One region of the Mesorhizobium sp. LMG17149 genome, then DNA from elsewhere that is predicted to be linked to it. Evidence: riboswitches for the same ligand, from Rfam matches in the RefSeq annotation. Region 1 holds a riboswitch; each other region holds the start of a gene.
The links. A riboswitch is a leader RNA that binds a small molecule or an ion and turns the genes downstream of it on or off. The one in region 1 is predicted to bind cobalamin.

Region 1 (3,204 bases):
GGCGAGGTCGTCGAGCGAGGCGGATGTCGTGGTGAGGATGTGCATCGCGACCCGTGTCCGAAATCAGCCGGCGAGTATACGCTCGATCGCCGGGCGGTTCAGCCCTTTCAGGCCGATGACGACGAGACGCGAGCGGCGGTCGTCCTGCGCGGTCCAGGCGCGGTCATAGTAATGATTGACGCGCGGCCCGACGGCCTGCAGCAAGAGCCGCATCGGCTTGCCGCCGACTTCGACGAAGCCTTTTACGCGCAGCACGTTCTCTTCTTCTGCGACGGTGGCGACGCGCTTTGCCAGCTCGTCCGGATTGGCGATCGAGGCAATGTCGACGATGAAGGTGTCGAAGTCGTCATGCTCGTGGTCGAACGCGCCGTCATGATGGGACTTGCGGTTCTGGATGTCGTCCTCGACGGCGAGACCGAGCCCGAGCAGCACCGAGGGATCGACCTTGCCATGCGATGTCGGCACGATCTTCACCGCGCGGGCGGAGTGTTCGTTGATGATGGTGTTGGCGCGGGCGGTGCCGGCTGCGTCCATCAGGTCGCTTTTCGACAGGATGATCAGGTCGGCGCAGGCGATCTGGTCCTCGAACAGTTCTTCCACCGGGTCGTCGTGGTCGAGCGTCTCGTCCCCGGCGCGCTGCGCCTGCAGGGCATCCATGTCGTTGGCGACGCGGCCTTCGGCCAAGGCCGGGCCGTCGACCACGGCAATGACGCCATCGACAGTCACCCGGCTTTTCACGCTCGGCCACTGGAAGGCCTGGACCAGCGGCTTGGGCAGCGCCAGGCCCGAAGTCTCGATCAGGATGTGGTCGACCCTCGGCGTCAGCGACAGGATCTTGTCAAGCGCCGGGACGAAATCATCGGCGACGGTGCAGCAGATGCAGCCATTGGCCAGTTCGACGATGTTTTCCTCCGGGCAGGTGTCGATGCCGCAGCCCTTCAGGATCTCGCCGTCGATGCCGATGTCGCCAAACTCGTTGACGATGATGGCAATGCGCTTACCGCCGGCGTTTTCCAGGAGATGGCGGACCAGCGTCGTCTTGCCGGCGCCGAGGAAGCCGGTGACGACGGTGCAGGGAACGCGGGAGAGGTTCGCAGACGAATCTGGGGCAGTCATGGTCAGTCCTTCAGCATGTCGAGGGGAGGGATGCGGGCAACGAGGCCACGCTTCAGGCTATCGGGACGGCCACGCCAGGGAATGAGACCGTCGGTCGAGGTGGCGAAAAGCTTGGCGCCCGTGACGAGGTCGGCCCCGCTGGTCTCGGTCAGGTCGCCAAAGACATAGCTCCAGCAGCCGTCCCGCAGGATGGCGGCGCTGAGACGCCGCTTGCAATTGCCAAGGCATTCGACGCTGCGGATGCGGATGTCGTCGCTGGATGCGGCGCGGCGCGTATCCTCCGCCAGCAATTCGCCGGCGCGGGGATGAGCGTCGGAGCCGGTCTCATCGCGGCAGGAGGCGCAGACGATGATGGTGACGCCGGCCAAGGCATCATCATGGCCGGACGAAATATCCGCTGTGCCAGCCGAAAAACTGCTGTCGTGGTCCAAGATCGGGCTCCTTGCCCGGAAACCCGCCGGGCGATCGGATTCTAAAGTCGCAGACGGCAGGTCTCCTGGCTCGCGGGTCATCGCCTTGGTAGCCGCCTTCCCGGGAACTCCCCAGTGGCTTTCGGCCTTGGCTCTTCGCTTACAGTTGCGGGGACAGCCGCGGATTTGGGACTTTGCCCCGCACCGCATTCCCTCTTAGCTCTTGCCGTTGCGGGCAAGAGACCATCTGAACCGGATTTAGGCTTTTGCGGGCGGCGGTGTCAACGCGAGCTTACGACATGGCGATGTCGGCCAGCGCCGGACCCAAATCGCCGGCCGGGGTCACTTCCATGCGCTCTAGGCCAAGCCAGCCCTGCATCTGCTTCAATTCCTCGAACAGTTCTGCAGCGGTTTCAGGCGGCGCACCCGGCTCGGCATAGGCCGCATGGACCCGCAGTATGCTGGCCGGACGGTCGGCCTTGAGGTCGACGCGTGCCACGATCCTGTCGCCGAGCAGGAACGGCAGGACATAATAGCCGTATTGCCGCTTGTCGGCAGGCGTGTAGATCTCGATGCGGTAATGGAAATCGAACAGCCGCTCGGTGCGCGATCGTTCGAAGACGACCGGATCGAAGGGCGCCAGCAGGGCGCGGGCCTCGACTTTGCGCGGCAGGCGGGCGTCCCGGTGAAGATAGGCCGGCTTGTCCCAGCCTTCGACACGCACCGGCAGCAATTCGCCTGTTTCGACGAGCTCCTCCAGCCGGCCCTTCATGTCCGCCGGCGAAAGCCGAAAATAATCGCGCAAATCGCCTGAAGTCGCCACGCCGTGGGCGCGGGCGGAAATGCGCAGCAATTCGCGGTGCGCGTCCTCAGGCGTCGGCACCGGCAGATCGAGGACCGCCTGCGGCAGCACGCGCTCGGGCAGATCATAGAAGCGCTCGAAACCGCGACGGTGCGCCGTGGTGATGCGTCCGGCCCAGAACAGCCATTCGAAGGCATGCTTGGCGTGGCTCCAGCCCCACCAGCCGCCCGAGCCTTTCTGGCCTTCGAGCGCGGAAGCGGCGATCGGGCCGCGCTCGGCGACCTGGCGGTAGATCTCCTCGATATAGGCGGCATGTTCGCGGCCCCATTTGGCGAGCCCCAGATACATTTCCTCGCCGCGCTCGGCGCGCTGCATGCGCCAGCGCATCAGCGGGTAGGTCTCGACCGGCAGGAAGGACGCCTCGTGCGCCCAGTATTCGAAAACCGTGCGCTTACGCGTCACGGCCGCGTTGTCGAGCAGCGAGAACGGGTAGGGACCAAGGCGCGAATAGAGCGGCATATAATGAGCGCGCACCACCGCGCTGACGGAATCGATCTGCAGCAGGCCGGTGCGGGAGAGGGTGCGGGCAAAATGCCGGCGGTCGGGCGTGCCGGTCGGGCGGGGATCGAGAAACCCCTGGGCGGCAAGTGCGATGCGACGGGCCGTGGGGAGCGAGATCTTTTCCTTCATGCAGGCATCACTTTGAAGTGTTTGACCGAGGGTCGAATGGCTGATTCCAACCCATGCTAGCAGGGTTTTGGCTGCATCCATGTCAGGAGAGAAAAGTGGAGTAAAAAGCGAAGGAAATCAAACAGGAGCGGATCGGACCAGTTTGCCGCGATATGCCGTCCAGGTCGGTGTTTTGAACAAGGTTTG
Region 2 (3,204 bases), on a different contig from region 1:
CGGCGCCTCGGTCGGCTATGGCGTCGGCCATATCTCCACTGATCCCGACGGGCCCATGTCCTTTGCCCTGTGGGGCGGCGTGGTCGGGTTTGGCCTCGTCTCGATCGCTGTGTATTGGATCCGCGAATACATCCTCTATGTCGTCAAGGCCGGCCACATCGCCGTCATGGTTCATCTGATCGACGGCCGCGACATTCCCGGCGGTCAGGACCAGATCGCCTATGCCAGGGATATCGTGACCCAGCGTTTCGCCGAGGCCAACATCCTTTTCGTCGTCGACCAACTCGTCAAGGGCGCCATCCGCGCCATCACCGGCCTGCTCGGCGGCATCGCCGCCTTCCTGCCGATACCGGGCCTGAGCGGCCTGGTCTCCTTCATCAACACGGTGATCCGCCTGTCGCTGACCTATGTCGACGAGATCATCCTCGGCTACAACATCCGCATCAATTCAGCCTCGCCCTTCGAGACGGCGCGCCAGGGCGTCGTGCTCTATGCCCAGAACGGCAAGGTCATGGTCAAGAACGCCGTCTGGCTGGCGGTCATCATGTGGGGCGTGTCGTTCATCATCTTTCTAATGATGCTGGCGCCTGCCGGCGCGATTCTGTTCCTGATGCCTGGCCAGCTCGCCGGCTGGGCTTTTGTGCTCGCCATCGTCTTCGCCTGGGCATTCAAGGCGGCGTTCATTGAACCCTTCGCCATCGCCTGCCTGATGCAGGTCTATTTCAAGACCATCGCGGGCCAGGTGCCGGATCCGGCCTGGGACGCCCGGCTGGCCGAGGCGTCGTCGAAGTTCAGGGAGCTCAAGGACAAGGCGCTCGCCTCCTTCGGCGGTTCGCGCTGGGCTACGGCCGGCGCCACACCCTGATCGGCCGGGCGGGTGATGTCTGGTGAGGCAGAAACGGTGTTGAGGCGCGCCACGGTGGATTTGAGCTGTGTCTCGCCTTGCCCGGAAAAGGTCTCGCTCATGATCAGCTCCGGCAGCGGCAGCCGCCGTCCCCAGCCATGCGTTTCAAGGTCCGGTTTGGGAGCGAACTCGGAAACACGGCCCACGCAGAGATAGGCGATCGGCGTTACGTGGTCCGGAATGGCCAACAGCCGCTTTAGCGCCTGCGCTTCGATGATGCTCACCCAGCCTACACCGACGCCCTCGGCACGCGCGGCCAGCCAGAAATTCTGCACCGCGCAGACGGTGCTGTAGAGATCCATCTCCGGATTGTGCCAGCGTCCCAGCGGCGAACCCTTCGAGCGCTGCCTATCGCAGGTGATGCAGATGTTGAGCGCGCTTTCGCAGATGCCTTCCAGCTTGAGCTTGCGGTACAGCGCCTGTTTTTCCGCCTCGATCGCCGGCAGTTCTTGTTCGCGCGCGGCCAGGAACAGGTCGCGCACCTCCGCCCGTCGCTCGATGTCACGAATGACAATGAAATTCCATGGCTGCATGAAGCCGACCGATGGCGCGTGATGGGCAGCAAGCAGCAGCCGCGCCAGCACGTCGTCATCGATCGCGGTGGGCAGGAAATGGCTGCGCACGTCGCGCCGCGTGAACATGGCGCGATAGACCGCATCGCGCGCATCCTGGTCAAATCCATCGTCAATGGCAGCGGTCATGTGTTCCGGCATCGCTTGTCCCCTTGCGATTGCAATTGATATCATCCGCCTGACCATGCGGATGACGATGCCTGCCAGGCCGGTCTTCTGGCTTGGGATCAACCCGCGTCCGGTGCCTTCCCGTCATCGACAGTGGCATTTACCGGCGCGGTCCTCCTCACAGCGTTGGGCACGCCACGGAATTCAACCGTGTTCCCGATTCTCCCGCTTGCGGCGGGCACCAGGCAGTACCAAAAACCTTACGCCGAAGTGCTGAGGACGCCAATGCCTGCGGCGACGCGAATGGACGCAGTCGCGATTTTCCCCAGTCATCGGCCGCCCGTGCATGGCCTTTGTCGATCCGGGTCACTAGATTAGGACGATGACCACCCGTCTCTACACCCATCCGATCTTCCTCGAGCATCTCACGCCGCCCGGACATCCCGAGCGGCCCGACCGCTTGCGTGCCATCGAGCGCGTGCTCGATGAGGAAGCCTTTGCCGGGCTCGATCGTATCCAGGCGCCGGAAGGCGACGAGGCCACCATCCTCTACGCGCATCCCGCCGATTTCGTCGCCCGCGTGCGCGCCGCCATTCCCGACGAGGGGATTGCCCGCATCGATGCCGACACCACTGCCAGTCCGAAGAGCTGGCAAGCGGCGATCACCGCGATCGGCGCCGCCAACGCCGCCGTCGATGACGTCTTTTCGGGCCGCGCCGACAACGTCTTCGTCGCCGCCCGGCCGCCCGGCCATCATGCCGAAAAGACCACCGCCATGGGCTTCTGCCTGTTCAACACGGCGGCGATCGCGGCGCGCTATGCGCAGAAGAAACACGGTGTCGAGCGCGTTGCCATCGTCGACTGGGACGTGCATCACGGCAATGGCACGCAGGATATTTTCTGGGACGATCCGTCGGTGCTCTATTGCTCGACACACCAGATGCCGCTTTATCCCGGCACCGGAGCGAAGAACGAAACGGGCGCCGGCAACATCGTCAACGCGCCGCTGGCGCCGCAGACTGGCAGCGAGGTGTTTCGCGATGCCTTCCTGTCGCGCGTCCTGCCCGCGCTCGACAATTTCGCGCCCGACCTGATTATCATTTCGGCGGGGTTCGACGCGCACCACCGCGATCCGCTGGCCGAGATCAATCTGACCGAGGATGATTTCGATTGGGCGACCGGCCAGCTGATGCAGCGCGCGGCACGCCACAGCGGCAACCGGCTCGTCAGCCTGCTCGAGGGCGGCTACGATCTGCAGGGATTGGCATTTTCGGTCGCCGCCCATGTCGGGCGACTGATGAAAGGATGAATGATGGCTGGTGAGACCAACGAAGACGTCAAGGCGATGAGCTTCGAGCAGGCACTCGATGCGCTGGAGAAGATCGTCGATGATCTGGAGCGTGGCGACGTGCCGCTCGACCAGTCGATCAAGATCTATGAACGTGGCGAGGCGCTGAAGGCGCATTGCGACCGGCTGCTGAAGGCCGCCGAGGACAAGGTCGAGAAGATCAGGCTGTCGCGCGACGGCAAGCCGGTCGGAACGGAGCCGCTCGACGCGGATTGAGGCCCGGTCCGAACATAGGCTCGCCTCACCGGTTTTTGGACATGATCATGATCGAG
Region 3 (3,204 bases), on a different contig from region 1:
CCCAAAACCGCTGCGCACTTTTGGGCGACAGGCATCAAAACGCTTCCGGATGCATGGCCTTGGCGATTTTGTCGATCGCTTCGATATTGGCGGGTCCGGGTGTCAGTTCGGCATAGCGCAGGGCGACGAAGCGCTCGTTCTTGACCGCGTCCGTCTCTTTCATGGCCGGATGGACCTTCAGGAAATCGAGCAGCTTCTTGTAGCCGCCGCCATCCTGGTAATCGAGCAGGATGAGGAATTGCGGATTGCGCGACGCCACCGTTTCCCAGTCCATGTTGCCCCAGCTGGTGTCCATGTCGGCCATGATGTTGTCGCCGCCGGCGGCTGATATCATGGCGCTGGGGATGGCGAACTTGCCTGCGGTGAACGGTTTGTCCTCGCCGGAATCATAGAGAAACACTCGCGTTGCCTTGCCGTTGCCGACCTTGGCGGTGATGTCGGCGAGCCGCGTCTTCCAGCCGGCAACAAGCTTCTCCGCCTCGGCCTCCTTGCCGAAGATCTTGCCCAGCTTTTCGACGTCGCCATAGAGCAGGTCCATCGAGGCGGCTGGACGGCTCTTGTCGAGATGGACGCAGCTTTCCGTCAGCACCAGCGTCTTGATGCCGTGCGGGGCAAGCGTATCGGGTGTCACCTCGCCGCCCGGCTTCATGCCGTAATACCAGCCGGCGAAGAAGAAATCCGGCTCGACCGCGACGAGGTTTTCGAGCGTCGGATATTTCGGCGCCAGTTCCGGGATCGAACCCTGCTCGGCCTTGAATTCGGGACCCACCTTGTACCATCCGGTGATGCCGGTCAGGCCGACGATCGACGGCTGCAGTTTCAGCGCGAAAGCCATCTCGGCCATGTTGAGATCCTGGATGACGGCGCGCTTCGGCGGTGCATCGAAGGTCAGCGGCTTGCCGCAGCTGTCGACCGTGACCGGGAAGGCCAGGGCTGTCGAGGCCAGCAGCGAGAGGACAAGCGAAAGGGCCAGGCGTTTCACGGGTTTGCTCCTTGTGGATGGGATTGGGTCGACTACGAAATGGCTTCAATCACGTCGGCGGCGCGGCACGGTTCGGCACATCGAACACCGTCAGTTCGCGGTCTTCGGTCGGATGGCGCAGACGCAGCACATCGATGCCGAAAATCTCGCGGATCAGCTTTTGGGTCAGCGCTTCGCGCGGTGCGGCGAGCGCTTGCAGACGGGCATGGTTCATCACCGCCACCCTGGTGGCGAACGGTGCCACCAGCGCCAGATCGTGCAGCACCGCGATCACCGTCATCTCGAAGCCTGCCACGAGGTCGAGCAGTTCGCCGCGGGCACGCGGGTCGAGATGGTTGGTCGGCTCGTCGAGGAACAGGATTTTTGGCTGCTGGGCGATGGCGCGCGCAAGTTGGGCGCGCTGGCGCTCGCCGCCCGACAGCGAGCCGATGGTGCGGCCAAATAGCGGCAGCAGGCCGGTCCGGCGCAGTGCATCGACGACGATCTCGCGCTCCTCGCTCCTACGCCGCAGCCCGGCGTGCGGAACCCGGCCAAGCTCGACATAGTCGATCACCGCCAGCCGCGGATCGGGCTGGTCGGTCTGGCCGACCACGGCAATGTGCAGCGCCCGTTCGGCGGCTGAAATCCTGTCCAGGCGGCGCCCGCCGAGCTTCACCTCGCCGGAGCTCGGACGCAGCATGCCCGACAGCATGCGCAGCAGCGTCGTCTTGCCGGCGCCGTTGGGACCGATGATGGCAAGGCGATCGCCGGCGGCCACCGAGAAGCTGACCGCCTGAACCAGATCCCGCCCATTCGCCGTGACGCAGAGGTCACGGGCTTCGAGAAGCGCTACGGTCATCGGCTGCTGCCCGCCGGCTTGCCGGGACGGCAAAGCGTATATACGACGATGCGATGGATGGAGCCGTCCAACTTTCCGTCACTTTCCAAAACTGGCGACGGAAGGAAGCTGGCGAACCGGCCGACAAGACCGGGATTCGCGTTTCCTCCCGGCACACCCCGTCCGGTCAACTCAGTGATGGCAGGTCTCCTGGCTCACGGGTCGTTGCGCCATCCAGCCTTCCCAGCCTTGCCGGCCAGTGGCATTCACGGATTTTGCTCGCCGCTTACAGTTGCGGGGGCAGCCACGGTCTCGACCTGAGCAGGCCTCACCGTGTTCCCTTTTCACCCCTCGCCTTTCGACTCGGGGACCATCACCGCTTCAGCGTAGATTTGCGCCGATCGCTTCGCAATGGATTTCTCGGACGGAGTGGTGGGCCAGCTAAGGGAAACAGGCATCGCATGCTCTCTTTATGTAATAATATAACATACCTAAGAGATGACGCCGGTCGCTGTCAAGCGAAAGCTCATGGGGCGGTTGGCCGGATGGCGACCGGCATCGGCGCAGATTGCACGGGATGCGCAATTTCGATCAAACTGGCCGCGCCAGGAAACGGCAGGATGATCTGGCCAATGCGAGGAGAAAATGGACCCGACCGAGAAAGCGCTGTGGTTCGTCGAAAGCCATCTGCCGGAGGCGATCTCGCTTGATGATGTCGCGCAAAGCAGCGGCGTGTCGCGTTTTCATGTGACGCGCGCCTTCGGCGCCGCCACCGGCCGGTCGGTGATGGGCTACATGCGCTCACGCCGGCTGACCGAGGCGGCGCGCAAGCTGGCGGGCGGGGCGCCCGACATCCTCGCCGTCGCGCTCGACGCCGGCTACAACTCGCATGAGGCGTTCACCCGTGCCTTCCGCGATCAGTTCGGCACCACGCCGGAACTGGTGCGCGCGCAGGGCACACTCGACAAGCTCGACCTCGTGGAGCCGATCCTGATGGACCAGTCCCTCCTCACCAATCTCGAACCGCCGCGTTTCGAGACCAGCCGGCCGTTCCTGATCGCCGGCCTCGGCGAACGCTACAGCTGCGAAACCAGCGCCGCCATCCCGATGCAGTGGCAGCGCTTCGGCCCCTATATCGGCAACATTCCGGGCGAGACCGGCGACGTCGCCTATGGCGTCTGCGTCAACGGCGACGATGCCGGCAATTTCGACTACATCGCCGGCGTCGAAGTGTCTGACTTCTCCGACCTGCCCAGGGACTTCTACCGGGTGCGGGTGCCGGCGCAGAAATATGCGGTCTTTGCCCACCGCGAACACATCTCGACCATCCGCCGGACGGTCAACACGATCTGGAACAAATGGCTGCCGGCCTCCGGGCATGAGATCGCGGACGCGCCGGAATTCG

Region 2: it holds a riboswitch for cobalamin, as region 1 does, so the genes downstream of both, bluB (5,6-dimethylbenzimidazole synthase) here and NP945_RS23745 (DUF1636 family protein) in region 1, are expected to answer to the same signal.
Region 3: it holds a riboswitch for cobalamin, as region 1 does, so the genes downstream of both, NP945_RS03440 (ABC transporter ATP-binding protein) here and NP945_RS23745 (DUF1636 family protein) in region 1, are expected to answer to the same signal.

What each region holds. Positions count from the first base shown of each region.
Region 1 covers NZ_JANIFL010000010.1:250,325-253,528, reverse strand. The annotation lists gene cobN (cobaltochelatase subunit CobN) at 1-45, opposite strand, end outside; gene cobW (cobalamin biosynthesis protein CobW) at 64-1,116, opposite strand; gene NP945_RS23745 (DUF1636 family protein) at 1,119-1,547, opposite strand; cobalamin riboswitch at 1,585-1,789, opposite strand; gene NP945_RS23740 (winged helix-turn-helix domain-containing protein) at 1,819-3,018, opposite strand.
Region 2 covers NZ_JANIFL010000002.1:495,936-499,139, reverse strand. The annotation lists gene NP945_RS05670 (hypothetical protein) at 1-865, shown strand, start outside; partial or broken gene bluB (5,6-dimethylbenzimidazole synthase) at 988-1,605, opposite strand; cobalamin riboswitch at 1,665-1,845, opposite strand; gene NP945_RS05660 (histone deacetylase family protein) at 1,967-2,893, shown strand; gene NP945_RS05655 (exodeoxyribonuclease VII small subunit) at 2,897-3,148, shown strand.
Region 3 covers NZ_JANIFL010000002.1:39,586-42,789, forward strand. The annotation lists gene NP945_RS03435 (ABC transporter substrate-binding protein) at 35-982, opposite strand; gene NP945_RS03440 (ABC transporter ATP-binding protein) at 1,032-1,820, opposite strand; cobalamin riboswitch at 1,982-2,189, opposite strand; gene NP945_RS03445 (AraC family transcriptional regulator) at 2,445-3,204, shown strand, end outside.